Regions from separate parts of the Streptosporangium sp. NPDC050148 genome, predicted to be linked through region 2. Evidence: riboswitches for the same ligand, from Rfam matches in the RefSeq annotation. Region 2 holds a riboswitch; the other holds the start of a gene.
The links. Region 2 has a riboswitch for glycine ahead of gcvT (glycine cleavage system aminomethyltransferase GcvT). Riboswitches for the same ligand answer to the same signal wherever they lie in the genome.

Region 1: linked by a shared signal. The riboswitch ahead of gcvP (aminomethyl-transferring glycine dehydrogenase) and the one ahead of gcvT (glycine cleavage system aminomethyltransferase GcvT) in region 2 are both predicted to bind glycine.

What each region holds. Positions count from the first base shown of each region.
Region 1 covers NZ_JBVJIA010000051.1:13,435-27,764, reverse strand. The annotation lists gene ACZ6RT_RS35160 (alpha/beta hydrolase) at 10-924, shown strand; gene ACZ6RT_RS35155 (enoyl-CoA hydratase/isomerase family protein) at 921-1,703, shown strand; gene ACZ6RT_RS35150 (SRPBCC family protein) at 1,850-2,278, opposite strand; gene ACZ6RT_RS35145 (acyl-CoA dehydrogenase family protein) at 2,347-3,528, opposite strand; gene ACZ6RT_RS35140 (class I SAM-dependent methyltransferase) at 3,801-4,418, opposite strand; gene ACZ6RT_RS35135 (CDP-alcohol phosphatidyltransferase family protein) at 4,690-5,286, shown strand; gene ACZ6RT_RS35130 (sugar phosphate nucleotidyltransferase) at 5,290-7,791, shown strand; gene ACZ6RT_RS35125 (FHA domain-containing protein) at 8,111-8,623, shown strand; gene ftsR (transcriptional regulator FtsR) at 8,650-9,300, shown strand; gene ACZ6RT_RS35115 (bifunctional nuclease family protein) at 9,378-9,848, shown strand; gene ACZ6RT_RS35110 (MerR family transcriptional regulator) at 9,993-10,613, shown strand; glycine riboswitch at 10,629-10,720, shown strand; gene gcvP (aminomethyl-transferring glycine dehydrogenase) at 10,894-13,749, shown strand; gene ACZ6RT_RS35100 (tetratricopeptide repeat protein) at 13,965-14,330, shown strand, end outside.
Region 2 covers NZ_JBVJIA010000009.1:248,603-262,932, reverse strand. The annotation lists gene ACZ6RT_RS13260 (glutamine synthetase family protein) at 52-1,395, shown strand; gene ACZ6RT_RS13255 (aldehyde dehydrogenase family protein) at 1,398-2,747, shown strand; gene ACZ6RT_RS13250 (3-oxoacyl-ACP reductase) at 2,752-3,516, shown strand; gene ACZ6RT_RS13245 (gamma-glutamyl-gamma-aminobutyrate hydrolase family protein) at 3,603-4,295, shown strand; glycine riboswitch at 4,382-4,480, shown strand; glycine riboswitch at 4,481-4,575, shown strand; gene gcvT (glycine cleavage system aminomethyltransferase GcvT) at 4,609-5,700, shown strand; gene gcvH (glycine cleavage system protein GcvH) at 5,697-6,089, shown strand; gene ACZ6RT_RS13230 (L-serine ammonia-lyase) at 6,163-7,539, shown strand; gene ACZ6RT_RS13225 (hypothetical protein) at 7,762-9,723, shown strand; gene ACZ6RT_RS13220 (DUF6286 domain-containing protein) at 9,948-10,619, opposite strand; gene ACZ6RT_RS13215 (amino acid deaminase/aldolase) at 10,770-11,963, shown strand; gene ACZ6RT_RS13210 (DUF3618 domain-containing protein) at 12,091-12,423, opposite strand; gene bcp (thioredoxin-dependent thiol peroxidase) at 12,535-12,999, shown strand; tRNA gene ACZ6RT_RS13200 (tRNA-Leu) at 13,574-13,646, shown strand; gene ACZ6RT_RS13195 (sensor histidine kinase) at 13,975-14,330, shown strand, end outside.

The DNA of each region.
Region 1 (14,330 bases), on a different contig from region 2:
GGTGCCTCCATGCCCTTGCACCCGCAGGCCGAGGCCTACCTGAACGCCTTCCGGACCGACCTCGGGGTTCCCCTGTCGACGCTCACCCCCGAGACGATCGCGCAGCTGCGGACGATGGACGCCTTCGCCGAGCAGCGCGGCCCGATCGCCCCCCTCCCGCGGGTCAGGGACGACGTGGCCGCGGGCGTCCCGGTCCGGATCTACCGGCCCGAGGAGGGGGACCGCCCCCTTCCCGCGCTCGTCTACCTGCACGGCGGAGGCTGGGTCTTCGGGAGCGTCGACCGCAACGACGCCCTGGGCCGCGACCTCGCGGCGCGCACCGGCGCGGTGGTGGTCTCGGCCGACTACCGGCTCGCCCCCGACCACCCCTTCCCGGCCGCGGCCGACGACGCCTGGAGCGTCGTGCGGGACGTGTTCGAGCGCCCGGACGCCTACGGGGCCGACCCCGCCCGCGTCGCGGTCTGCGGCGACAGCGCCGGGGGCAACCTCGCGGCCGTGGCCGCCTGGCGGGCCAGGGACGCCGGGCTCCGGCTGGTCCACCAGGTGCTCGTCTACCCGATCGCCGACGTGGCGATGGACACCCCGAGCTACCGTGACTACGCCACCGGCTTCGGCCTCGGCGCCGACGAGATGGCCTGGTTCATCGCCCAGTACGGTGGGGACCCGGCCGATCCCCGGCTCGCGCCGGTCCGGCTGCCCGACAAGGGCGGGCTGGCCCCGGCGACGGTGATCACGGCCGAGTGCGACCCGCTCCGCGACGAGGGGGAGACCTACGCCGCCCGGCTCGCCGAGGCCGGGGTGCCGGTCGAGACCAGGAGGTACGAGGGCGCCGTCCACGGCTTCTTCGGCCTGCCCGGCTTCTTCGACCAGGCCGCCGAGGCGCGCGAGTACGCCGCGGCCCGGCTGAAGGAGGCGTTCCGGTGAGGGAGTACGAGAAGCTCAGGTGCGACTGGGCGGCCCCCGGCGTGCTCAGGGTCGTGATCAGCGAGCCGCGCAGGCTCAACGCGGTGGACATGACCGGTCACCGCGAGCTGGCCGAGATCTGGCGCGAGGCCGACCGCGACGACGAGGTGCGCGCGGTGCTCGTCCGCGGCGAGGGCGAGGCGTTCTCCGCGGGCGGTGACCTGTCCATGATCGAGGAGATGACGCGCGACCACGCCGTCCGCATGCGCGTCTTCACCGAGGCCCGCGACATCGTCTACAACGTGATCAACTGCTCCAAGCCCGTCGTCTCGGCCATCCAGGGCCCTGCGGTGGGGGCCGGGCTGGCCGTCGCCCTGCTGGCGGACATCTCGGTCGCGGGCCGCACCGCGCGCATCATCGACGGCCACACCCGGCTGGGGGTCGCGGCCGGGGACCACGCCGCCATCGTCTGGCCGCTGCTGTGCGGCCTGGCCAAGGCCAAGTACCACCTGCTGCTCTGCGAGCCGGTGACCGGGGAGCAGGCCGAGGCGATGGGCCTGGTCAGCCTCTGCGTCGACGACGACCTGGTGCACGAGCGGGCCCTGGAGATCGCGGTCCGGCTGGCCGAGGGCTCCGCCGAGGCGATCCGGCTGACCAAGTACTCCCTCAACAACTGGCTCCGCCTGGCCGGTCCCTCCTTCGACGCCTCGCTGGCCATGGAGTTCCTCGGCTTCACCGGGCCGGACGTGGCCGAGGGCGTGCGCGCCCTGCGCGAGAAGCGCCCGCCGTCCTTCGGCTGAGCCGGGAGCACGCGCCCCGGGTCACGTGCCCGGGGTCGCGCGGAGCCGGGTCATGTGCGGGGCCGGGGCGTTGTGCCCGGGTCGTTGTGCGGGACCGGGTCACGCGGGACCCGGTCAGGTGCCGGAACGGGGTATGCGGGACCCGGTCAGGTGCCGGGACGGAACCGCCCGTGCAGGGCGGTCAGCCCGGGTTCGAAGACGCCCTTGACGATGACGCGGTTCATCTTCGCCACGTCGTCGGCGGCGAAGGTGGCCGACCACTCCACGAACGCCCGGCCGCTGTCGGTGACCGGCGACACCCGGTAGACCGCGCGGTAGTCGCTGACCGGCAGCGGCCCCTCCAGGATCTCGTACGTCGCCGAACGGGAGTCGTCGTCGAGGGTGAGCAGGCGCTCCCTGAAGACCCCGCCGAGCCCTTCCAGCCTGCGCACCGTGCCGGGCCGGGAGCCGTCGCCCTCCTCGACCTCGCAGCGGTCGATCCCCGGCAGCCACTCGGCCACGTTGCCGAAATCCCTCAGGTAACCCCACACCTCGTCGGCGGAGGCGTCGACCACCGTGCTGGCGTACGCGGACATGGGCCACTCCTTCGTGCTCGCCCGGATACCGACCGTGGTCATGCCCGCCCGCTCCGCCCGGCAACCGGTCAGAAGCTCCGGGGAAGCCCGAGCACCTGGGTGGCCAGGTGGTTGAGCAGCAGTTCCTCGGTCACCGGGGCGACCCTGCCGATGCGGGCGTCGGCCAGCAGCCGGGCCACCGGGTACTCCAGCGAGTAGGCCATGCCCCCGTGCGTCTGGAAGGCGTGGTCGGCCGCCTCCCACGCGGCCTGGGAGGCGGTCAGCTTGGCGATGTTGGCCTCGGTGCCGCAGGGCAGCTCGCGGTCGAACAGCCAGGCGGCCTTGTAGAGCATCAGCCTGGCCAGCTCGATCTTCGCCTTGACCTGGGCGAGCGGGAAGGCGATGGCCTGGTTGGCGCCGATCGGGCGGCCGAAGACCTCGCGCTCCTTCGCGTACCGCACGGCGACCCGCAGCGCCACCTCGGCGCCGCCGAGCGCGGACGCGGCCAGCAGGACGCGCTCGGGGTTGAGGATGTCCCACAGCACCCGCGCGCCCTGGTCGACCTCGCCCACCACGTTGCGCTCGGGCACCCGCAGCTCGTCGATGAAGACCATGTTGGACGGGGTGGTGTTGGCCCCCATCTTGGGGATCGGCCGGAAGGACAGCCGCCCGGCGGCGACAGCCTCGGGGACGTTCACCAGCAGGACGGTCAGGCCGTTGCTGCGCGGCCTGGCCTCGGCGGCCGGGACGGTCCGGGTGACCAGCAGCATCCAGGTGGCGCGCTGCACGCCGGTGATCCAGATCTTCTGGCCGGTGACGACGAACTCGGCGCCGTCGCGGCGGGCGAAGGTGGAGATGCCCAGGGCGTTGGACCCGGCGTCCGGCTCGGTGAGCGCGAAGCAGGTCTCCAGCTCGCCGGTGGCCAGGGAGGGCAGCAGCTCGTCGCGCTGCCACGCGCTGCCGTGCCTGGTCAGGGTGAGCGCGCCGAACCCGGGGGTGAGCACGTAGGTGAAGGCCGACCCTCCGGCCGAGCCGGAGGCGGAGAGGGTCTCGGTGGCCACGGCCAGCTCCAGCAGGCCCTGGCCGCCGCCGCCGTACTCCTCGGGGACGGCCAGGCCGAGCCAGCCGCCCGTGGCCAGGTCCCGCCACACCTCCTCCGGCCAGCGCTTCTCGTTCTCGCAGCGCTGCCAGTAGTCGAGGTCGTAGCGGGCGCAGATGTCGCCCACGCCGCGCTGGACCGCGAGGGCGCTCTCCGGAAGGGTGAAGTCCACGGTGATCAACTCCGTTCTCGTCGGGGCGCAATGATAGAACCAGGTTCGGTTCCCTTCCGGGGGCGCGCCTCCCGTTCCGCCCGGTCTCCCGGGTCACGCGCCCTTCCGGCCGCCCCCTTCACGGCCCGGCCGGCCGCGAGGCCGCGAGCCTTCCCGTTCCCGGGTCCCCTCACCGTCACGCGCCGTCCCCGTCACGCGCCGTCGCGGCCCCGCGGCGTCCCCGGTCCGCGCCGTCGCGGCCCCGTGATCCCGCGGGGCCGCGGTTCACCCGGTCAGGCCGGTGAGCCCGCGGCCGAGGCCGCCAGCCGGGGTCGGCGCGCGTGGTAGACGAAGGCCGGGGGCACGTTGCGCCAGACCGTCCGGCCCGGCACGACCTCCTCGAACGTCTCCGTCAGCCGCCTGCGGAAACGCCGCGCCGGGGGCAGGCGCTTGGCGAAGCTGTAGGCGAAGGTGGTGAAGGCCGTGTGCGGCGTCATGACCGCGGTGACCGCGTCCAGCAGCAGGGTCTGCGTCTCCTCGGAGAACGCGGCCCACGGCAGCCCGCTCACCACCACGTCGGCGCCGGGCAGGCCGCGCTCCCGCAGCAGCTGCGGCAGCCGTGCCGCGTCGTCGACCACGACCTCCACCCCCGGGTTCCTGGAGGCCAGGAAGTCGGCCATCCGCGGGTTGATCTCGATGGCCAGGTGGTGGCCCCGCCCTCCCAGCCGGCGCTGGATCTCCGCGGTGAACGCCCCCGTACCGGGGCCGAGCTCGACGATCACGGGATCGCCCCGATGCGGGACCGGTGAGGTCACCGTCTCGGCGAGCCGCCGCGAGCTCGGTGCGACCGCCCCGACCGTGCCCGGTGAGCGGATCCACTGCCTCAGGAAGAGCGCGGTGTCATTGGTCATGGTGTGAAGGCTAAGGGGTCGGGCGGGAGATCTGGCGCGTCATTGACGGTTGTTTCGGTCGTACCTGGAGGATCGCCCCCTTTCCGGAGGATCGGCCCCTTCCGCTTCCCACCTCCCGTTCCGCTCCCCGCCCCCGGCCCGGCGCCCGCCTCCGTCGTCGGCGGGGCCCTGCGTCCCCGTCCGTTCCGGGGACGAAGCGGGGGTGGCCGTAGGGCCGTGCGGGCCCCGCACGGGTAGGGTCGGCATCAGGCGCGGGGGAGGGAGACAGCCGGTGAATCCGGAGGCATCGGGAGCCGAAGATCGTATCTGGACGGTTCCCAACGCGTTGAGCCTGGCCAGGCTCCTGGGCGTGCCCGTCTTCCTCTGGCTGGTGCTCGGCCCGAAGGCCGACGGCTGGGCCGTCGCGCTGCTGATGCTGGCGGGCTTCTCCGACTGGCTGGACGGGAAGATCGCCCGCGCCTGGAACCAGACCAGCAGGCTCGGGCGGCTGCTCGACCCGCTGGCCGACCGGCTCTACATCCTGGCCACCCTGTTCGGCCTCGCCATGCGCGAGATCATTCCCTGGTGGCTGGCCCTGGCCATCCCGCTGCGTGACGTGATGCTGCTCGGCATCCCGCTCATCCTGCGCCGTCTCGGGTACGGCCCGGCGTTGCCCGTGCACTTCCTCGGCAAGGCCGCGACCGCCAACCTCCTCTACGCCTTTCCCCTGCTCTTCCTCGCCTACCACGACCTCTGGTACGCCACGTTCGCCGGGATCGTCGGCTGGTCCCTGGCCATCTGGGGCACCGGCCTGTACTGGTGGTCGGGCGTGCTGTATTGGGTACAGGTGCGTCAGCTGGCACGCGAGGCCAAACGCCTTAAGAGGTGATCTGTGAAGGCCGTCGTCATGGCGGGCGGGGAGGGGACACGGCTCCGGCCGATGACCGCGAACCAGCCGAAACCCCTATTGCCCGTGATCAATCGGCCGATCATGGAGCACGTGCTGCGCCTGCTGAAGCGGCACGGCTTCACCGAGACCGTGGTCACCGTGCAGTTCCTGGCCGCCCTGGTCCGCAACTACTTCGGTGACGGCGACGAGCTCGGCATGAGCCTGTACTACGCCACCGAGGACACGCCGCTGGGCACCGCGGGCAGCGTCAAGAACGCCGCCGACCGGCTCCGCGACGACCGCTTCCTGGTCATCTCCGGCGACGCGCTCACCGACATCGACCTGACCGACATGATCCGTTTCCACCGCGAGAACGGCGCGATGGTCACGATCGGGCTCAAGCGCGTCCCCAACCCGCTGGAGTTCGGCATCGTCATCGTCGACGACCAGGGCCGGGTGGAGCGCTTCCTGGAGAAGCCCACCTGGGGCCAGGTCTTCTCCGACACCGCCAACACCGGCATCTACGTGATGGAGCCCGAGGTCCTCGACGAGATCGCGGCCGGGGAGTCGGTGGACTGGTCGGGTGACGTGTTCCCCCGGCTGCTGGAGCGCGGGGCCCCGCTCTACGGCTACGTGGCCGAGGGCTACTGGGAGGACGTCGGCACCCACGAGAGCTACCTCAAGGCCCAGGCCGACGTCCTGTCGGGACGGGTCAGGGTCGACATCGACGCCTTCGAGGTCTCGCCCGGCGTCTGGGTCGCCGAGGGCGCCTCGGTGGACGCCGACGCCGTCCTGAAGGGCCCGCTCTACATCGGTGACTACGCCAAGGTCGAGGCCGGGGCCGAACTGCGCGAGTACACCGTGCTGGGCAGCAACGCGGTGGTGCGGGAGGGGGCGTTCCTGCACCGCGCGGTCGTCCACGACAACGTCTACGTCGGGCCCAGCGCCCACCTGCGCGGCTGTGTGATCGGCAAGAACACCGACCTGATGACCGCGGCCCGGGTCGAGGAGGGCGCCGTCGTCGGCGACGAGTGCATCATCGAGGCCGAGGCGTACATCTCCTCCGGGGTCAAGATCTACCCGTTCAAGACCATCGAGGCCGGGGCGGTGATCAACAACAGCGTCATCTGGGAGCCTCGCGCCCAGCGCAACCTGTTCGGCCCGCGCGGGGTCTCCGGGCTGGTCAACGTGGAGATCACCCCCGAGCTGTGTGTACGGCTGGCCAGCGCCTACGCCACCACGCTGAAGAAGGGCGCCTCGGTCATCACCTCCCGCGACTCCTCCCGCGCCGCGCGGGCGCTGAAGCGGGCGGTGATCAGCGCCCTGAACGCCAGCGCGATCAACGTGCTCGACCTGGAGGCGGCCCCGCTGCCGGTGGCCCGCTTCCACACCGCCAGGGAGAAGGCGGTGGGCGGCATCGCGCTGCGCACCACCCCGGGCGACCCGCAGAGCGTCGACATCGTCTTCATGGACGAGAACGGCGCGGACCTGTCCCCGCCGGCCCAGCGCAAGCTGGACCGGGTCTTCTCCCGCCAGGAGTTCCGCCGCGCCTTCCCCGGCGAGATCGCCGAGCTGAGCTTTCCGGCCAGGTCGGTGGAGGACTACACGCACGAGCTGCTGCGCCTGGTGGACATCAGCGGGGTCCGCGACGCCGACATGAAGGTCGTGGTCGACTGCGCGGGCGGGACGTCCTCGCTGGTGCTGCCCAGCCTTCTCGGCCGGGTCGGGGTGGACGTGCTGACCGTCAACAACCGGCTGGACGACGCCTCGCCCACCGAGACCCTCGCCGAGCGCCGCCGCGACCTGCAGCGCCTGTCGGAGCTGGTCAGCTCCTCCAGGGCGGCCTTCGGGGTGCGCTTCGACCCGGTGGGGGAGCGGGTGGCGCTGGTGGACGAGATGGGCCAGCTGATCAGCGAGGAGCGGGCCCTGCTGGTGGTGCTCGACCTGGTCGCGGCCGAGCGGCGCGGCGGCCGGGTGGCGCTGCCGGTCACCACCACCCGGGTGGCCGAGCAGGTCTGCAGGTTCCACGGGGTCCAGGCCGAGTGGACCGCCACCGCGACCGACGCGCTCACCGCAGCCGCCAGGGGCCCTGAGATGATCTTCGCCGCGGACGGGCGCGGGGGCTTCATCGTCCCGGAGTTCGGGCCCACCGTGGACGGCCTGGCGGTCTTTCTGCGCCTGCTGGGGCTGGTGGCCAGGACCCGGCTCTCGCTCAGCCAGATCGACGCCAGGATCCCCGAGGCCAGGCTGCTGCGCCGTACCGTGCCGACCCCGTGGGCGGCCAAGGGCGCGGTGATGCGCTCGGTCATCGAGGCCGCCGAGCACCACCTGATCGACACCACCGACGGGGTACGGGTGGTCGCCGAGGACGGCGGCTGGGCCCTGGTGCTGCCCGACCCCACCGAGGCGGTCACCCACCTGTGGGCCGAGGGCTTCGACGTCGACTCCGCCCAGGTCATGATCGAACGCTGGGCACGGGTGGTCGAGGAGGCCGCCGGAGGCTGACGGCCCTCCGGGGGCGTTCCCCCGGGGGCCTCCAAAGAACCGGACATCAAGAACGAAGGGTGCTTTAGTCCCGTTGTCGGGCGTTGTGGACCGAGCGAATGCGACAAACACAGCGCGGCACCATGGACCGGGGACGTACCCCGCTGTAACTTTGTCACCGACCGTACCCGCGGTTCAGCGTCAGCCTTGACCTTCGCGTCTCATCACTGTATGTTGCGGCATTCGCAGTCTGAGAAATCCCTTGAGAAGCGAAGAAGCGAGGCGCGCGCATCACTGAGCACCGTTGCCGCGTCTTCGCGGTAGGAGGCCGAGCCGATCGATGCCGAGCGTCTACTGCACGCAGTGCGGTCATGCCAATCCTGAGGATGCCCGTTTCTGTTCACGATGCGGGTCGCCGCTTACCAGGTCCGACACACCCGGGGACAGCACGTCGACGATCTCCCTCTCCGGGATCGAGGCCTACGAGGCGGAGACCGGGGAGACGCTTCTCGCCGAACGGCAGGCCGTGGAGCAGTTGCCTCCGGGCAGCGCGTTGCTGGTGGCGATGCGCGGCCCGAACGCCGGCAGCCGCTTCCTGCTCGACAGCGATCTCACCACCGTGGGCCGTCACCCCGAGAGCGACATCTTCCTCGACGACATCACGGTCTCGCGCCGCCACGTGGAGTTCTACCGGCGCGGCGGCGGGGTCTTCACCGTCCGCGACGTCGGAAGCCTGAACGGCACCTACGTGAACCGCGAGCGCATCGAGGAGGTCCCGCTCTACGGCGGGGACGAGGTGCAGATCGGCAAGTTCCGCCTGGTCTTCCTCACCCGCGGCGCCGCTGGAGGATGATGAGCTCGCAGGCCGCTCGTGCGCACATGAGCATCGGGGAGGTGCTCGCCCTCCTTCAGGGCGAGTTCCCCGATGTCAGCATCTCCAAGATTCGCTTCCTGGAGGGCGAGGGGCTGATCGAACCGGAGCGCAGTCCCTCCGGGTACCGGAAGTTCACCTACGCCGACGTCGAGCGGCTGCGCTACATCCTCAGCGAGCAGCGGGACCGCTACCTGCCGCTGCGCGTGATCAAGGACCGGCTGGAGGCCGCCGACCGCGAGGAGCGCCCCGTGGCCCGCCCGCGGGCCGTCCCGGACGAGGGGCCCGGTGAGATCCGTCTCACCCGCGACGAGCTGCTGAGCGCCGCCGAGCTCGACGAGGAGACCCTGGCCGAGCTGGAGGACTACGGGCTGCTGGCCGCCGTGGCCCGCTACTACGACGCCGAGGCGCTCGCCGTGGCCCGCAGCGTCGGGGCCCTGGCCGCCTTCGGCCTGCGCGCCCGCCACCTGAGGGCCGTCAGGGCCGCCGCGGAACGCGAGGCCGGGCTGGTGGAGCAGGCCGTGGCGCCGCTGCTGCGCCGCCGGGGGCCGGGCGCGATCGACCAGGCCGACGAGACCGCCAGGGAGATCTCCGGCCTGTTGCTGGAATTGCACGCCTCGCTCCTGCGTTCGGGCGTTCGTGGGGCCCTGGGCCGGTGAGAACCTGCCCAGGCACTCGTACCCCACGAGTGTTACGTTGAACAAACCGGTCGGAATCCAGCGAAGCGGAGCAGCCCGTGTTGCAGATGGAGGTCGTGGGCGTTCGAGTCGAGATGCCCTCCAACCAGCCGATCGTCTTGTTGAAGGAGGCGCAGGGAGAGCGTTACCTGCCCATCTGGATCGGCATGACCGAGGCCACGGCGATCGCCATGGCCCAGGCCGAGGAACCACCGCCTCGGCCGCTCACCCATGACCTGTTCCGGGACGTGCTCGACGGACTCGGCGTCCGGCTGAACACGGTCAACATCGTCGCCCTGCGCGACGGGATCTTCTTCGCCGATCTCGTCTTCTCCAACGGGGTGGAGGTGAGCGCGCGTCCCTCCGACTCGATCGCCTTGGCACTGCGCACCGGCGCACGTATCTTCGCGAGTGAGGAGGTGGTCCGGGAGGCAGGGGTGATCATTCCCGACGACCAGGAGGACGAGGTGGAGAAGTTCAGGGAGTTCCTTGACACGATCACGCCCGAGGACTTCGGCCGCGCGGGGTAGGAATTTCGGTGCATTTACGCTTCACGACGCGCCGGGTGGGGTCGTTGACTGGACTTGGCCCCAGTCCTACGGTGCAAGTGAAACCCACGGCCGTGCGTAAACCCCCAGATCAGGCCGTGGGATGAGAGAAAGCCGGAGGTCCGCGTGGCGGTCAGCAGCGGCGAGGGTAGAAACGCCGATCAGGATGACCCGGAACGGCGCCAGTCGGCACGTCAGCGCGCGGGTGAAGAGGGTCTGCTGTTCGACGGGGAACCGGTGAACACGCCCGCCGACCTCGGCTACCGGGGCCCGACGGCCTGTTCCGCGGCCGGGATCACCTACCGGCAACTCGACTACTGGGCGCGTACCGGCCTGGTCGAGCCCACCGTGCGGGCCGCGCACGGCTCGGGCTCCCAGCGGCTGTACGGCTTCCGCGACATCCTGGTCCTCAAGGTCGTCAAGCGCCTGCTCGACACCGGCGTCTCCCTCCAGCAGATCCGCATCGCCGTACAGCACCTGCGCGACCGGGGCGTCAACGACCTCGCCCAGATCACCCTGATGAGCGACGGGGTCAGCGTCTACGAGTGCACCTCGCCCGACGAGGTCATCGACCTGCTCCAGGGCGGTCAGGGAGTCTTCGGCATAGCGCTCGGACGGGTCTGGCAGGAGGTGGAGGGCTCCCTCGCGGATCTTCCCGGCGAACGCGCGGAGTCGGGCGGAGGCCCTTTAGGCGATCATCACGCCGATGAGCTCGCCCGGCGTCGCAGAGCACGACGAACAGGGTAAACTCGGACTCGCCACTGACCCTGTGCGGGAGAGTCCCCGGCACGACCGGGGCGCCGAAGGAGCAACCTCCCCGGAATCTCTCAGGCACCCTGTACCGCACGGACGAGGCAACTCTGGAAAGCAGGCACACCGGCCAGGTGTGCCTCACCGACGGTGCAAGCCTCCCGTCACGGGCAGGTGAAGCTCTCAGGTCGCGGCACCGGCCGCGATGACAGAGGGGGAGACTCCGGTCGCACGCCCGCGCCCGGCGCCGGTCTCCACCCCGTCTGGGAGGCTTTCCATGACCGATCTGTCCCCGCTCGGCGAGCTCGCCGCCCCACCGTTCGCGACCCGCCACATCGGGCCCGACGACGCCGAGCAGACCCGCATGCTGGAGGCGGTCGGCTTCGCCTCCGTCGCCGACCTGGTCGCGGTGGCCGTGCCCGAGGCGATCCGCTCGGCCGAGCGGCTGAACCTGCCCCCGGCCGCCTCCGAGGCCGAGGCCCTGGCCGAGCTGCGCGTCCTGGCCGGGCGCAACACCGTGATGACCTCGATGATCGGCCTGGGCTACCACGACACGATCACGCCGGCCGTCATCCGCCGCAACCTGCTGGAGAACCCGGGCTGGTACACCGCGTACACGCCCTACCAGCCGGAGATCTCCCAGGGCCGGCTGGAGGCCCTGCTCAACTTCCAGACCGTGGTCTCGGACCTGACCGGCCTGGACGTCGCCGGCGCCTCCCTGCTGGACGAGGCCACCGCGGCCGCCGAGGCGATGACCCTGGCCCGGCGCGCGGGCCGCAGCCCGTCGAAGGTGTTCGTGGTGGACGCCGACGCCCTTCCGCAGACCAAGGCGGTGCTGCGCACCCGTGCCGAGCCGCTCGGCATCGAGCTGGTCGAGAGCGACCTGGCCGGCGAGCTGCCCGACTGCTTCGGCGTGCTCGTGCAGTACCCCGGCGCCAGCGGCCGGATCCGCGACTTCCGCGGCGTGTCCGAGGCCGCCCACGCCCGCGGCGCCCAGGTGGTCGCCGCCGCCGACCTGCTCGCCCTCACCCTGCTGGCCGCCCCCGGCGAGCTCGGCGCCGACATCGCGATCGGCTCCACCCAGCGCTTCGGCGTCCCGCTGGGCTTCGGCGGCCCCCACGCGGCCTACATGGCGGTCCGCGACGGCCTCCAGCGCCAGCTTCCCGGCCGCCTGGTCGGCGTCTCCCAGGACGCGGACGGCCGCCCGGCGTACCGCCTCGCGCTGCAGACCCGCGAGCAGCACATCCGCCGGGAGAAGGCCACCAGCAACATCTGCACCGCCCAGGTCCTGCTCGCGGTGATCGCCGGCATGTACGCCGTCTACCACGGCCCCGAGGGCCTGCGCAGGATCGGCCGCCGCACCCACCGCCACGCCGTGGTCCTCGCCGAGGGCCTGCGCCAGGGCGGCGTCGAGGTCGTGCACGACACCTTCTTCGACACCGTGCTCGCCCGGGTGCCCGGCCGGGCCGCCGCGATCGTCGCCACCGCCCGCGACAACGAGGTGAACCTGCGCCTGGTCGACGACGACCACGTGGGGATCACCTGCGACGAGCGGACCGAGCTGCTGCACCTGGAGCAGGTCCTGGCCGCCTTCGAGGTCGCCGGCGTCGTCCCGGCCGACCTGGACGCCGCCGCCCACGACGCGCTGCCCGACGCGCTGGCGCGGACCGGCGACTACCTGACCCACCCGGTCTTCCACGCCCACCGCTCCGAGACGGCCATGCTGCGCTACCTGCGCAGGCTCCAGGACAAGGACGTCGCGCTCGACCGGTCGATGATCCCGCTGGGCTCCTGCACCATGAAGCTCAACGCGACCACCGAGATGGAGCCGATCACCTGGCCCGAGTTCGCGGGCCTGCACCCCTACGCCCCCGAGGACCAGGCCCGGGGCTACCTGGAGCTGATCGCGGAGCTGGAGCGCTGGCTGGCCGAGGTCACCGGCTACGACGCCGTGTCGCTCCAGCCGAACGCCGGCTCCCAGGGCGAGTTCGCCGGCCTGCTGGCCATCCGCGCCTACCACGCCTCGCGCGGCGAGTCCGAGCGCGACGTCTGCCTGATCCCCTCCTCCGCGCACGGCACCAACGCCGCCAGCGCCGTCATGGCGGGCATGCGGGTGGCCGTGGTGGCCTGCGACGACGAGGGGAACGTGGACCTCGGCGACCTGGTCGCGAAGATCGACAAGCACCGTGACCGGCTCGCCGCGATCATGGTGACCTACCCGTCCACGCACGGCGTGTACGAGGAGACGATCGTCCGGGTCTGCGAGCTGGTGCACGAGGCCGGCGGCCAGGTCTACGTCGACGGCGCCAACCTCAACGCGCTGGTCGGCCTGGCCAGGCCGGGCGAGTTCGGCGCGGACGTCTCCCACCTGAACCTGCACAAGACCTTCTGCATCCCGCACGGCGGCGGCGGCCCCGGGGTCGGGCCGGTCGCGGTCCGCGCCCACCTGGCCGACCACCTGCCCGGCCACCCGCTGCGCGAGGGCACCACCGTCGGCCCGGTCTCGGCCGCCCCGTACGGCTCGGCCGGCATCCTGCCGATCTCCTGGGCCTACATCCGGATGATGGGCGCCGACGGCCTCAAGGCGGCCACCGAGCAGGCCATCCTGTCGGCCAACTACCTGGCCCGCAGGCTCGGCCCCCACTACCCGGTCCTCTACACCGGCCGCGGCGGCCTGGTGGCCCACGAGTGCATCGTGGACCTGCGCCAGATCACCAAGGAGACCGGCGTGACCGTCGACGACGTGGCCAAGCGCCTGGTCGACTACGGTTTCCACGCGCCGACCATGTCCTTCCCGGTGGCCGGGACGCTGATGATCGAGCCGACCGAGAGCGAGGACCTGGCAGAGCTCGACCGGTTCTGCGAGGCGATGATCGCCATCCGCGGCGAGATCGCCAAGGTCGCCTCGGGCGACTACGACAGGACCGACAACCCGCTGCGCAACGCCCCGCACACGGCCGACAGCCTGACCGCCGACGAGTGGGAGCACGGCTACACCCGCACCGAGGCGGCCTACCCGCTGCCGTCGCTGCGCGAGGGCAAGTACTGGTCGCCGGTCCGGCGCATCGACCAGGCCTACGGCGACCGCAACCTGGTCTGCTCCTGCCCGCCGCTGGAGTCCTACGAGGACTGATCCGCCCGCGCGGTCCCGGGGCGGTCCCCGGAGGATGCGGCGGCCTCTCGGGCGCTCCGCCGCAAGGCGCCCGGTGAGCGGTCCGGGCCCCGCGCGGAGCCGGCCCGGATCGCGCGAACCCCGTGCAGGCCGCAGATCCACGCGGAATGTGCCGGGACGGACGGCGCCCCGAGTCGTTAGGCTCGGGGCGTCTCCGTATCCGGGAAGGACCCTGCATGCCTGAGGTGGACACCCGTCCCTTGGACACCGCGCGAAGACTGGCCGAGTCCGGCGACCTCGACGCCGCCGCCACGATCTTCGCGGAGCTGGCCGCCGACCCCGACGAGCCCGACCGCGCCCAGGCGGCGGTGGGCCTCGCGGTCGTGCTCGAGGAGCGCGGGGACGTGCCCGGCTCCCGCGCGGCCGCGCGCACCGCGCTGGCGACCGGGCACCCGGAGTTCGCCGCCCAGGCCGCCTGCCTGCTCGCCGGGAGCTTCGAACGGGAGGGCCTGACCGCCCAGGCCCGCGCCGCCTGGCAGGCCGCCCTGGGCGTCGGCCACCCCGACTACGTCCCCCCGGCGCACATGGGCCTTGCCAGGCTC
Region 2 (14,330 bases):
GCACGTCAATGGTCTAACACTAGCCCAATAAGACTCCGGCGAGGAGGGCGCGTGGACATCGACGAGCTTCACGACGAGGTGCGGGCGGGACGGATCGACACCGTGCTGCTGGCGGTCGCCGACATGCAGGGGCGCCTGCAGGGCAAGCGGCTCTCGGCCCGTTACTTCCTGGAGGAGGTGCTGGGGCACGCCTCGGAGGGGTGCAACTACCTGCTGGCGGTCGACGTGGACATGAACACGGTCGACGGTTACGCGATGTCCTCCTGGGAGCGGGGGTACGGGGACTTCACCATGAAGCCCGACCTGCCCACCCTGCGCCGCGTGCCGTGGCAGGACGGGACGGCCCTGGTGATGGCCGACCTGCTCTGGGAGGACGGCTCCGACGTGACCGCCTCGCCGCGTCAGATCCTGCGCCGCCAGCTCGACCGGCTGGCCGGGCGGGGCTGGGGCGCGTTCGTCGGGACCGAGCTGGAGTTCGTCGTCTTCGCCGACACCTACGAGGACGCCTGGCGCCGCGGGTACCGGGACCTGACCCCCGCCAACCTCTACAACGTCGACTACTCCCTCCTCGGCACCGCCCGCGTCGAGCCGCTGCTGCGCCGGATCAGGCTCGGCATGGAGGGCGCCGGGATGTACGTCGAGTCCGCCAAGGGCGAGTGCAACCTGGGCCAGCACGAGATCGCCTTCCGCTTCGGCGACGCCCTGGCCGCCTGTGACGACCACTCGATCTACAAGAACGGGGCCAAGGAGATCGCCTCCCAGGAGGGCATGTCGATCACCTTCATGGCCAAGCCCAACCACCGCGAGGGCAACTCCTGCCACATCCACATCTCGCTGCGGGACGAGGGCGGGGAGCCGGTCATGGCCGGGTCGGGGCGGCACGGCCTGTCGGCCGTCGGTGAGCACTTCATCGCGGGCCAGCTGGCCCTGATGCGCGAGCTGACCCTGCTGTACGCGCCGAACGTCAACTCCTACAAGCGCTACGTCCCCGGCAGCTTCGCCCCCACCGCGGTCAAGTGGGGGGTGGACAACAGGACCTGCGCGCTCCGCCTGGTCGGCCACGGCCCGTCGCTGCGGATCGAGAACCGGGTGCCCGGCGGCGACGTCAACCCCTACCTGGCCGTCTCGGCGCTGATCGCGGCCGGGCTGCACGGCATCGAGAACGAGCTGCCGCTTGAGGACGCGTTCGAGGGGAACGCCTACTCCTCAGGGGCGGAGACGGTCCCGCACACGCTGCGGGACGCGCTGGGGCTCTGGGAGGGCTCCTCCTTCGCCCGGGACGCCTTCGGGGAGGACGTGGTGTCCCACTACGCGAACAACGCCCGGGTCGAGCTGGCCGCCTTCGACGCGGCCGTGACCGACTGGGAGCTGTTCCGGGGATTCGAACGGATGTGAACGTGAAGATCATCAATCCGGCGACCGAAGAGGTGCTCGCCGACATCGAGCCCGCGGACGCCGCGGAGATCGACAGGGCGGTGGAGCGCGCCGGTCGCGCCTACGCGGACTGGCGGAGGGTCTCCCCCTCCGACCGTGCCCGGCTGCTGCGCCGCTTCGCCGCGCTGGTGCGCGAGCACGCCGAGGAACTGGCCGGGCTGGAGGTCGCCAACTCCGGGCACACGATCGGCAACGCCCGCTGGGAGGCGGGCAACGTCGCCGACGTGCTCGACTTCTACGCCGGGGCGCCGGAACGCAACCACGGCCTGCAGATCCCGGTGCCCGGCGGGCTGGACGTCACGTTCAGGGAGCCGCTGGGCGTGGTCGGCGTGATCGTGCCGTGGAACTTCCCGATGGTCATCATGACCTGGGGCGTCGCCCCGGCACTGGCCGCGGGCAACACGGTGATCGTCAAGCCCGCCGAGTGGACGCCGCTGACCGCGCTGCGGGTGGCCGAGCTGGCGCTGGCCGCGGGCCTGCCCGAGGGGGTGCTGCAGGTCCTGCCCGGCGCCGGGGAGGTCGCGGGCGCCCGGCTGGTCGAGCACCCCGGCGTGTCGAAGATCGTGTTCACCGGGTCGACCGAGGTGGGCAAGGAGATCGCCGCCGTCTGCGCCGGTCAGGTCAAGAGGCTCACGCTGGAGATGGGCGGCAAGAGCGCCAACGTGGTCTTCGCCGACGCCGACCTGGAGCGGGCCGCGGCGACCGCGCCGTACGCGGTGTTCGACAACGCCGGCCAGGACTGCTGCGCGCGCTCCCGGATCCTGGTCGAGCGGAGCGCGTACGAGGAGTTCCTGGCCCGGTTCGGCGAGGCGGTGCTGGGCGTGCGGGTCGGCGACCCGCGCGACGAGGGCACCGAGATGGGCCCGCTGATCAGTTCCGAGCACCGCGAGCGGGTCGCCTCCTACGTCACCGAGGAGCCCCACCTGCGGGGCTCCTGCCCCGACGGGCCGGGGTTCTGGTACCCGGCGACCGTCCTGACGCCGCGCTCGACCGGCGACCGGGCGTTCACCGAGGAGATCTTCGGGCCGGTGGTGTCGGTGGTGCCGTTCGACGACGAGGCCGACGCGGTACGGATCGCCAACGACACCCCGTACGGGCTGAGCGGGTCCGTCTGGACCCGTGACGTCGGCCGGGCGCTGCGGGTGGCCAGGGCCGTCGAGGCGGGCAACCTCAGCGTGAACTCGCACTCCAGCGTCCGCTACTGGACGCCGTTCGGTGGCTTCAAGCAGTCGGGGCTCGGCCGTGAGCTGGGGCCGGACGCGCTGGCGGCGTTCACCGAGACCAAGAACGTCTTCATCTCCGAGGAGGAGTAGAACGATGCAGCGTCTGCAGGACCGGGTGACCGTGATCACCGGCGCCGGAAGCGGGATCGGCCTGGCCACCGCGCGCCGGTTCGCCGAGGAGGGCGCCCGCGTCGTCTGCGTGGACCTGGACGAGGAGACCGGCCGGGCCGCCGCCGCCGAGGTCGGCGGGCTGTTCGTGAGGGCCGACGTGACCGACGAGGACGACGTCGCCCGGGTGTTCGCCACCGCGTTCGACACCTACGGCAGCGTGGACGTCGCGTTCAACAACGCGGGCATCTCGCCGCCGGACGACGACTCGATCCTGGAGACCGGCATCGACGCCTGGCGCCGGGTCCAGGAGGTCAACCTCACCTCGGTCTACCTGTGCTGCAAGCACGTCATCCCGTACATGCGGCGCCAGGGCAAGGGCTCGATCGTCAACACCGCGTCGTTCGTGGCCGTGATGGGCTCGGCGACCAGCCAGATCTCCTACACCGCCTCCAAGGGCGGGGTGCTGGCCATGTCGCGCGAGCTGGGCGTGCAGTTCGCCCGCGAGGGCATCCGGGTCAACGCGCTCTGCCCGGGGCCGGTGAACACGCCGCTGCTGCGGGAGCTGTTCGCCAAGGACCCCGAGCGGGCCCAGCGCCGCCTGGTGCACGTCCCGCTGGGGCGCTTCGCCGAGGCGTCGGAGATCGCCGCCGCGGTGGCGTTCCTGGCCTCGGACGACGCCAGCTTCATCACCGGCTCGGAGTTCCTGGTGGACGGAGGCATCTCCGGCGCGTACGTCACCCCGCTGTAGGGGAGTCCCGGCCGGGCCCGCAGCCACCGGGCCCGGCCCCGTGAGAGCAAGGCAAGGCAAGGCAAGGCAAGGCAAGGCAAGAGATCATGTCCCGTCCCGTCATCGGCATCACCTGCTACGTCGAGCCCGCCCGGTTCACCGTCTGGGAGGTGACGACGGCGCTGCTGCCCTACGACTACGTCGACCATGTGGCCCGCGCGGGCGGGCAGCCGGTGATCGTGCCCCCGGCCGGTGACCCCGCGCCGCTGGTGGAGCGGCTGGACGGGCTGATCCTGGCCGGTGGCGGTGACGTCGGCCCGGAGCGGTACGGCCAGGAGCCGCACGCGAGGACCGGATACGTGCGGCCGTTCCGCGACGACGCCGAGCTGGGCCTGGTCCGGGCGGCGCTGGAGCGGGGGCTGCCCTTCCTGGGGGTCTGCCGGGGCATGCAGATCCTCAACGTCGCCCTGGGCGGCACCCTGCACCAGCACCTGCCCGACGTGGTCGGTCACTCCGGGCACGCCCCGGCCCCCGGGAGCCACGGCAGGATGCCGGTGCGCCTGGCCCCCGGCAGCCGGACCTCGAAGATCTTCGGCACCGAGACCGTGGACGTGGCCCACTACCACCACCAGGCCCTGGACCGGCCGGGCGAGGGCCTGACCGTGACCGCCCACTCCGAGGACGGCACGATCGAGGCCGTGGAGCTGGACGAGCACCCGTTCGCCGTCGCCGTCCAGTGGCACCCCGAGGCCGACGACGAGTCGGCCCTGTTCGAGGCCCTGGTCCGGCACACCGCCTGACCGGCCTTCGAGCCGGGCCCACCGGCGAGGGCGGCGGGGGATTCCGCTCGGCCGGTGCGGGCGGTTAGGCTGGCGGTGACACCGATGAATCCCGTGCGGGAGAGCGTCCTGACATCCAGGCCAGGACCCCTGAAGGAGCAAGCCCTCCCCGCGAACCTCTCAAGGCAAAGGACCGTGCGGGTAGGTGCTCTCTGGAAAGCAGGCCCCGTGGCCTCGCCGAAGGTGAAAGTCCGGCAAAAACCGGATGAAACTCTCAGGCACCCATGACAGAGGGGGAGGATGATCTCATCTGTCCCCTGCCTGAGGTGCGCACATGTCCCGACCTACGCCGTTGCGCGGCGTCCACGAGGCCCTCGGCGCGACGCTGACCGACTTCGCGGGATGGCTGATGCCGCTCCGCTACGGCAGTGAGTCCACCGAGCACAACGCGGTCCGCCGGGCGGCCGGCCTGTTCGACCTCTCCCACATGGGCGAGATCTTCGTGACCGGTCCGCAGGCCGCCGAGGCCCTCGACTACGCGCTGGTCGGCCACCTGTCCGCGCTGGAGCCCGGCCGCGCCCGCTACACGATGATCGTCGACGCCGGGGGCGGCGTGCTGGACGACCTGATCGTCTACCGGCTGGCCCCCGCCGAGTTCATGGTCGTCGCCAACGCGTCCAACTACCCGCGGGTGGCCGCCGAGCTGACCGGCCGCGCCAAGGGCTTCGACGCCGCGGTCGACGACCGTTCCGAACGGTACGCGCTGGTCGCGATCCAGGGCCCGCGCTCGGCGGAGATCCTGGCCGGTCTCACCGAGGCCGACCTGGACGGGCTGAAGTACTACGCGGGTCTGCCCGCCGTGGTCGCGGGCCACGAGGCCCTCATCGCCCGTACCGGGTACACCGGCGAGGACGGGTTCGAGCTGTTCGTCGCGGCCGAGGACGCCGAGGCGATCTGGTGCGCCCTCAGCGAGGCGGGCGCGCCGCACGGGCTGGTCCCGGCGGGCCTGTCCGCGCGCGACACCCTCCGTCTGGAGGCGGGCATGCCGCTCTACGGCAACGAGCTGTCGGCCGAGCTGACTCCGTTCGACGCCGGGCTGGGCCGTGTGGTGAGGTTTGACAAGCCGGGCGACTTCGTCGGCCGGGCCGCCCTCGAACCCCTCAGGGACGTCCCGCCGGGCCGCCGCCTGGTCGGCCTGGTCACGAGCGGCCGCAGGGTGCCCCGGCACGGGTACCCGGTGGTGGTCGCCGCCGACGGCACGGTCGTCGGGGAGGTCACCAGCGGGGCCCCCTCGCAGTCGCTGGGCAGGCCCATCGCCATGGCCTACGTGGACAACGGCCTGGCGTCGGGACTGGCCGTCGACATCCGGGGCAGCCGCGAACCGGTCGAGGTCGTCGCACTGCCTTTCTACAGGAGGACAAAATGAGCAGCATTCCCGAGGACCTGCACTACACCAAGGAACACGAGTGGGTCTCCGGAGTGGATGACGGCCTGACCCTCACCGTGGGGATCACCGCCTACGCGGCCGAGGCGCTGGGGGACGTGGTCTACGTGCAGATCCTCCCCGAGGTCGGCAGCACGGTCACCGCCGGCGACACCGTCGGCGAGGTGGAGTCGACCAAGTCGGTGAGCGACATCTTCGCGCCGGTCGGCGGTGAGGTCGTCGAGGTCAACCAGGCCGTCGTGGACGACCCCTCGCTGGTCAACGGCGACCCCTACGGGGAGGGATGGCTGTTCCGCATCCGACTGGAGGGCTCCGCCGACGACCTGCTGTCGCCGGAGGAGTACACCTCGCTCACCTCGGGTGAGTCCTGAGCCTCCGGCTCACCGGTACCCGGGCCACGCGCGTCCCCGGGCGCGCGTGGCCGCCCTCGCTGGGAGGATTCAGATGACGATCAGCGTCTTCGATCTCTTCAAGATCGGAATCGGCCCGTCCAGCTCGCACACGGGCGGCCCGATGGCCGCGGCCCACAGGTTCGCCCGCGGCCTGCACCGCGACGGCCTCCTGGAGAAGACCGCCCGGGTGAGCGCCGTCCTGTACGGCTCGCTCGGGCTGACCGGCAAGGGACACGGCAGCGACAAGGCCGTGCTGCTCGGCCTGTCCGGCGAGAAGCCCGAGCTGGTCGACGTCGACACCGTGGACGAGCGGCTGGCCGCCATGCGCGGGTCCGGCACGGTCTCGCTCTACGGCTCCCGCGAGATCCCGTTCGTCATCGGCGAGGACCTCGTCTTCGAACGCAAGATCTCCCTGCCCGGCCATCCGAACGGCATGCGCTTCACCGCGCTGGCGGAGTCCGGCGAGACGCTGCGCGAGCGGGTCTACTACTCGGTGGGCGGCGGCTTCGTGGTCGACGAGAACGCCACCGGTGCCGACCGGATCAAGCCCGACGACACGGTCGTCCCGTACCCGTTCGGCACGGCCGCCGAGCTGCTCGCCCAGTGCGCCGAGACCGGGCTGTCGATCTCGGGGCTGATGCTGGAGAACGAGCAGGCCTTCGGCCGCAGCGAGGCCGAGATCCGCGAGCGGCTGCTCGTGCTGTGGCGGGTCATGACCGAGTGCGTGAACCGGGGCATCGGCAAGGAGGGCGTGCTGCCCGGCGGCCTGAAGGTGCGCCGCCGCGCCCACCAGCTCCACCGGCAGCTGCGGAGCGAGACGCAGGAGAAGGACTCGCTGCAGACCATGGACTGGGTCTCGCTGTTCGCGCTGGCCGTCAACGAGGAGAACGCCGCGGGCGGCCGGATCGTCACCGCCCCCACCAACGGCGCCGCCGGCATCATCCCGGCGGTCCTCACCTACTACGACCGCTTCACGCCCGACGCCGACGACGAGGGCGTGATCCGCTTCCTGCTGACCGCGGGGGCGGTCGGCGTGCTCTTCAAGGAGAACGCCTCGATCTCCGGCGCCGAGGTCGGCTGCCAGGGCGAGGTCGGCTCGGCCTGCTCGATGGCCGCCGCCGGGCTCACCGAGGTGATGGGCGGCACCCCCGAACAGGTGGAGAACGCCGCCGAGATCGGCATCGAGCACAACCTGGGGCTGACCTGCGACCCGATCGGCGGGCTGGTGCAGATCCCGTGCATCGAGCGCAACGCGCTGGCCTCGATCAAGGCCATCGCCGCGGCCCGGATGGCGCTGCGCGGCGACGGCCGCCACTTCGTCTCGCTGGACAAGGCCATCAAGACGATGCGCGACACCGGCCGCGACATGCTCGACAAGTACAAGGAGACCAGCCGCGGCGGGCTCGCGGTGAACGTCATCGAGTGCTGAACCCGGGCCGGCCCACCGTCTCCGTGCTCCCCCGTCGTCCCCACCGCCTCCACCGGCGGGGGCGGCGGCGCGTCCGGTGACGCCTCGGCCGGGGGCGGTCGTCGCCCCGCGTCCCGGCCGCGACATATGGCCCGATCGACACCAAATCTCGTATCCCGGACGGGATGCCGTGATCCCGCGCCTATGCTGGGTGGCCTCAGCCGCAGGACTCGGGAGGTCGTGGTGGGGACGGGAACGCACGCGGTGAGCCCTTCCCGCCGTCCCGGCCCGGCCGCCCCCTCCCGTGGCCGGCGGGCGCTGCGCCTCCTGGCCTCGCACTGGGTCTTCGCGCTCGCCCTGCTGGCCGGTGGCGGGCTGCGCGCGCTGGCCGTACTCGGCTACCGCCCGGCCCTGTGGTTCTGGGCCGACTCCTTCGTCTACCTGAACGCCGGGCTCTCCCCGCGTCCCCTGGAGTCGCGCCCCGCCGGATACGCGCTGTTCCTGTGGATCCTCAAGCCGCTCTCCAGCGTCCAGGCCGTGGTCGTCGTCCAGCACCTCCTCGGGCTGGCCGTGGCGGTCTGTGTCTACCTGCTGCTGCGCAGGCTGGGCGGGCTGCCGGGGTGGGGGGCGACGCTGGCCGCGCTGCCCGCGCTGCTGGACGTCCACCAGGTCCAGCTCGAACACCTCGTCATGGCCGATCTGCTCTTCCAGTTCCTGGCGGTGCTGGCGGTGACGCTGCTGCTGTGGCGGCGGCGCCCGGCGACATGGGTCGCGGCGCTGGCCGGCGCGCTGCTGGCAGCGGCGACCGTCACCCGGACCGTCGGGCTGCCCCTGATCGCCGTCGTCCTGGTCTGCCTGCTGGTCCGCCGCGCCGGGTGGCGGGCGGTCGTCGCGGCCACGCTGACCGCCGCGATCGGCCTGGGCGGGTACGCGGCCTGGTTCGCGTCCGAGCACGGCACCTACGGGCTGACCCGGGGGAACGCGTTCCTGTGGGCGCGGACGATGACCTTCGCCGACTGCTCCGTCATCCGGCCTCCCGGCCCCGAGGCCGCCCTGTGCCCGGTCGAGCCCGCGGGGGCGCGCAAGGCACCGCCGGTCTACATCTGGGACGGCGACTCGCCGCTGAACAGGATCAAGGGGAGCTGGGCCGAGCGCGACGCCCTCGCCGGGGCCTTCGCGACCCGGGCCATCACGGCCCAGCCGGTGGACTTCCTGCGGACCGGCCTGCAGGACGTGGCCCACATCTTCGACTGGACGCGGCGCGTCTACCCGACCCCCGGGCCGCAGAGCGCCTACGTCTTCCCCGACACCGCCCGCCCCTTCCCCGCCGGGACCGCCTCGCAGGGCAGGACCGCAGAGGAGCTGACCACGGCCTACCAGGGCGCCTCCGGGGCGCCCGTCCTGGTCGAGCCGTACGCGGGGCTGCTGCGCGGCTACCAGGAGTACGGCTACGTGCGGGGGCCCTACCTCGCGGTCATCTGCCTGATCGGGCTGATCGGCGTGCTGATGCGGCTGCGCCGGTTCGGTGGCGCGGTGCTGCTGCCGTGGGCGGCCGGGACCGTGCTGCTGGTGCTGCCCCCCTTCATCGCGGCCTTCGACCACCGCTACGTCGTCCCCGCCCTCCCGCTGGTCTGCCTGGCCGCCGGGCTCGCCTTCGGCTCCCGGCGGCACGAGGAGCGCGTCCTGGGCGAGGTGCGCCCCGGGGACGGCGGTCCCGCCGACGACCCAGCGAACGGCCCGGTGGACGACCCGGCGGACGATCACGGCCGGGCCCCCCACGGGGAGCCGCCGTACGGGGAGAGCGAGGAGGACCACCGCTGGGCGTCCGGGCGGCCGGTGTACGCCAGCCCCGTCCCCGACCCCCGGGACCGTGCGCCGCGTCACGACGACGCGGCCGGGATGCCGCTCTTCGGGCGGCAGGGCCACGGCGGGTCAGCGACGCCGGACGTGCAGCCGCACCAGCACGCCGAGTTCTACCTCCCCGAGCGCCCGTCGGACCTTCCCCACGGCGTCCCGGTTGAGCCGCGCCACCAGCTTGCCGACATCGGTCCCTGGGGCGCAGACCACCGTGACGCGCAGCCGCTCGTCCCGTACATGCCTGACCCCGACCCGGGTGAGCCCTTCGACTTCTTTAAGGGCAACGGCGAGCACGGCCGTCCCCGTCCCGGCCCGCCTGCCGCACCGCCCCCGTCCCAGGGCGTGTAGCAGCCACCGCACCGCCAGGACCGCCAGCACCGTCAGGACCAGCGCGGCCGTCCAGCCCTGCCAGGGATGCTCGGCCAGCCACCCCGGAAGGCCGCGGTGCACGAGCCGGGCGCCCGGCCGGTGACCGGGGAGGTCGCCGCGTCCCCGCAGGAAGGCGTACAGCCCGGTGCAGCCGAGCACGGTGCCGGTGACGGCCAGGCCGATCCGGTTCCCCGTGTACGGCCTCACCGGCCCCTCCGCCTGCACAGGCGCACCATGACGTCGCCGCCGTACATCGAGCCCAGGCCCGCCAGGCGGTCGCCCACCGCGGTGCCCACCCGGCGCAGGACCGGCCCGGTCCGCTCGGCGTCGGTGAAGACCGTGACCTCGACGACCCGCGAGGCGAGCCGGACCCGCGCCCGGTTCACCTCCTCCACCGACTCGGCGGCCTCGCGCAGCGTACGGCGGAGCCCGGAGCGGGTGATGCCGATGACCAGGTGCGGATCGCCGGGCTCCAGCGGGACCAGCCGGGGCCGTCCCGGCAGGGCGGCGAGCGCGACCATCGTCGCGCCCGCCAGCATGGCGAGCGCCGCGACCGCGAAGACGGCGGGATCGGACCATCTCCACGAGCCCACGCCGTCGACGAGCAGGCGGTAGGGCTCGCGCGCGACCGGTGACTCCATCAGCAGGCCCACCGTCGTCGAGGCCGCGGCCGACAGCAGCACGGACACCGCCAGGGCCACCGGGACGCCCGCCGGGGTCCTGCCCGGCCGCAGCAGCCGCAGCGACCTGCGGCGGACCTCCTGGAACTGCTCGCCCGCGGCCTTGCCCGGCGAACCGCCGCCTCCCGAACCGCCGCTCCCCGAGCCGCCACCGCTTCCCGAGCCCGCCAGGATGTCCTGGAGAGTAGTCGTCATTCGTTCAGGTGTACGCGTCCCCGGGATCCCGGACGGGCCCTCCCCCGCCCACTTGCCCGATCTTGTGCTGTCACCGGCGGGAGCGTTGACCGTCCCCCGAAGCAATGTGAATATGGCTCATATTCGATGCGACCGGGTTATCCTGCGGACATGGACGACCGCCAGCGCTACGACCGGGCCACCGCCCACCTCGATCCCCCCTTCGCCGTCGTCGACCTGCCCGCCCTGCGCGCCAACGCGGCGGCGATGGTCCGGCGGGCCGCGGGCAAGCCGATCAGGGTCGCCAGCAAGTCCGTCCGTTCCCGGGCCCTGCTCGAACGGATCCTCGCCATGGACGGCTTCGACGGGATCATGGCCTTCACCCTTCCCGAGGCCCTCTGGCTGGTCTCCGGCGGGATGCGGGACGTCCTGGTCGCCTACCCCACCGCCGACCGCGCCGCGCTCGCCGAGCTGGCCGCCACCCCCCGCGCCGCCCAGGAGATCACCGTCATGGTGGACCGGGCCGAGCAGCTGGACCTCGTCGAGTCCGCCGTCGCCGGTGTCCGCGACCGCCAGGAGATCCGCCTCTGCCTGGACGTCGACGCGGGCTACCTCGCCTTCGGCGGCCGGTTCCGGGCGGGCGTCCGCCGCTCCCCCGTCCGGGACGCCGTCCAGGCCGCCGACCTGGCCACCGAGATCGCGAAACGGCCGGGCTTCCGCCTGGTGGGCCTGATGGCGTACGAGGCGCAGATCGCCGGGGTCGGGGACGACCTTCCCGGCAGGTCGGTCCGCACCCGGGCCGTCCGCTGGATGCAGGCCCGCTCCCGGCGCGAGCTGACAACGCGCAGGGGGCGGATCGTCCAGGCCGTACGGCAGATCAGCGACCTGGAGTTCGTCAACGGCGGCGGCACCGGCAGCATCGAGAAGACCACCCGGGAACGGGCCGTCACCGAGATCGCCGCGGGCTCCGGCTTCTTCCATCCCCGGCTGTTCGACTTCTACCGCGGCTTCACCGGCCGGCCCGCCGCGCTGTTCGCCCTGCCGGTGGTGCGCCGCCCGTCCCCGGGGGTGGTCACCGTCCTCGGCGGCGGCTACACCGCCTCCGGTCCCCCCGGCGCCGACCGCCTGCCCCAGCCCTACCTGCCGTGCGGGCTGCGCTACGACCCGGACGAGGGGGCGGGCGAGGTGCAGACCCCCCTGATCGGCCAGGCCGCCGAGGACCTGCGCCCCGGCGACCGGGTGTGGTTCCGGCACGCCAAGGCCGGCGAGCTCTGCGAGCGCTTCACCAGCCTGCACCTGATCGAGGGGGACGAGGTCGTGGACGAGGTCCCCACCTACCGGGGCGAGGGTCACGCCTTTCTCTGACCTGCGGGCCCCGGCCTCCCGCGCCGGGACCACGACCACGCCTTGGCCGGTGGCGCCTTGCCGGGACGCCTCAGGCTCCCTACCGCGACGCCTTAGTGCCTTATCGGGACGCCTTACCGGTGGCGCCCTACCGGTGGCGCCGCCTCCACAGCATGACCATCGCGCTGAGCGCCAGCACCGCCCCCACGCCGATCAGGACCGGCGCCAGGTCCGGCCGGTCGTCCTCCCACAGGTCGTCCGGCTCACCGGCGGCCCGCACCGGCTTCGGCCCGGCGACACCGCCCACCAGGTCGCCGACCTGGGCGACCAGGTGCTCCGCGTTCGCCCTGACCTTGGCCACGCCACGCTCCGCGACCCGCTTCGGGCTCACCCGGTCCGCGATGGCGTCCACCGTCTGGGCCAACTCCGCGCGCGTGCGCTCGATCTGCCGTTCCAATTCCGCGGGATCGGTGTCCGCCATGGCTATCCTCCCCTACACCTCGATGTCGATCAGTCTGTCAGGTCCGGTCCACCCGCGGCACTTCGGGCAGGCCGGTAAGTTGACCCGGGAACCATTCCTCGGAGGAACACCATGAAACTCGAGCCGGGCGACGCCGCCCCGGACTTCACGCTTCCCGCCGCCGACGGCACCACCGTGTCGCTGGAGACCTACCGCGGCAGGCGCGTGATCCTCTACTTCTACCCCGCCGCGATGACCCCGGGCTGCACCAAGCAGGCCTGCGACTTCCGCGACAGCCTCGACTCCCTGACCTCGGCCGGGGTCGCCGTCCTCGGCGTGTCGAAGGACACCCCGGCCAAGCTCGCGAAGTTCGCCGAGCACGACGCCCTGACCTTCCCGCTCCTGTCGGACCCCGGCCTGGAGGTGCACAGGGCCTACGACGTCTACGGCGAGAAGACGATGTACGGGAAGACCACCATGGGGGTCATCCGCTCCACCTTCGTCATCGACGCCGACGGCAAGATCGAGAAGGCCCTCTACAACGTGAAGGCGACCGGCCACGTGGCCCGCCTGCGCCGCGAGCTCGGCCTCGACTGAGGGCTCCCGCGGCCGTTCGCCGGGACACGGACGCAGGAAACGCGGTCGCGGGAACACGCCGGGGAAACGCGGGCGTGCCCCGGGAGTCGCCGCGCGTTTCCTTTCCCGGGCGTGCCGGGCGCATGGGAACGCATCCAGGAAACGCCCGCGAAGGCGGGCGTCCTCTCTCCCGCGTCGTCCGCGTCCCGTGCCGCCCTGGCGTCGTCGGCACGGGTGGCGCCCATTGTCCTCATCGGACGCCCGCCGAAGCTTTCCGGAATGACATGTCCCGCTTTCGCGCGCCGTCCCCGTCCGGTGAAACCCCCGTCGCGACGCCGTCGCCCGGAAGGGGTTCCCGGGATACGTCCCGAAGGTGGCCTCTTCCGGTTTCCGGGCAGCTCAGAGGGGCCCTGATCACAATCGGGATGCCGTACGTCCGGCCGGGATGTAGGATCGGGGACGTCCGGCGGGGCCGGGCATCGGTATCGCACGGCGGTCACGTCAATGGCGACCGGCTCGACAACAGAAAAGAAGACCCGCGTTTCGTCCACCCGGTCCGTCGTTCATGGGAACGGGGATTCCGCGGGAGCGTCAAGGGGCCGTAGTCCAATGGCAGAGACACACGGTTTAGGTCCGTGCCAGTTCGGGTTCGAATCCCGACGGCCCTACAGAAGAATCACGTTCATTCCGCCGAGGCGGATTCGACCGGCGCGGGTGTGACGATGCCGTCCCGGAATCCGTTCTTCACAGAACATTTCCAAAGGGGAAGAACGAAAGGTCGCGCGGCCCGTCCTCATGGCCGCGCGACCTGTCGCCGTCGTGACTGATCACCACAAACTGCTCCCTTTACTCACCCCGGAAGGTGCTCCCGGAAACCATCGTGCCGTAGCGGCCGTAAGGCCGGTGTAAGCGGTGCCGGGTCTGCGACCTGGGTCGTACGCCGGGTTCCCCCCTCAGGGGGAAGGGCGGGGACCGGGCCGTACGTATCGTGGTGGTGTGTTCGGCAGACTACGCGCCTGGAGCGGGCGCCATCCCAGGATCACCGACGCCCTCTGGCTGGTCCCGTTCCTGCTGTTCTCCCTGCAGAACGTGATGTCCGCGGGCGTCGGGAGCACCGCCTGGGAGGCGGCGGGCCTGGACGTGTGGTGGTTCGCGGGGCTGGGGGTCCTGCTGTTCGCGCCGCTGTTCTGGCTGCGCGAGCGCCCGCTCACGGTCTTCACGATCATCTCGATGACCTGCTTCCTGCAGTGGCTGCTCGGGGTGCAGCCGCTGTTCTTCAACGTCTCGGTGCTCATCGCCCTGTACGGGGTGGCGTCACGGCGTTCGTTGCGCTGGGCGGTCGGGGCGGGCCT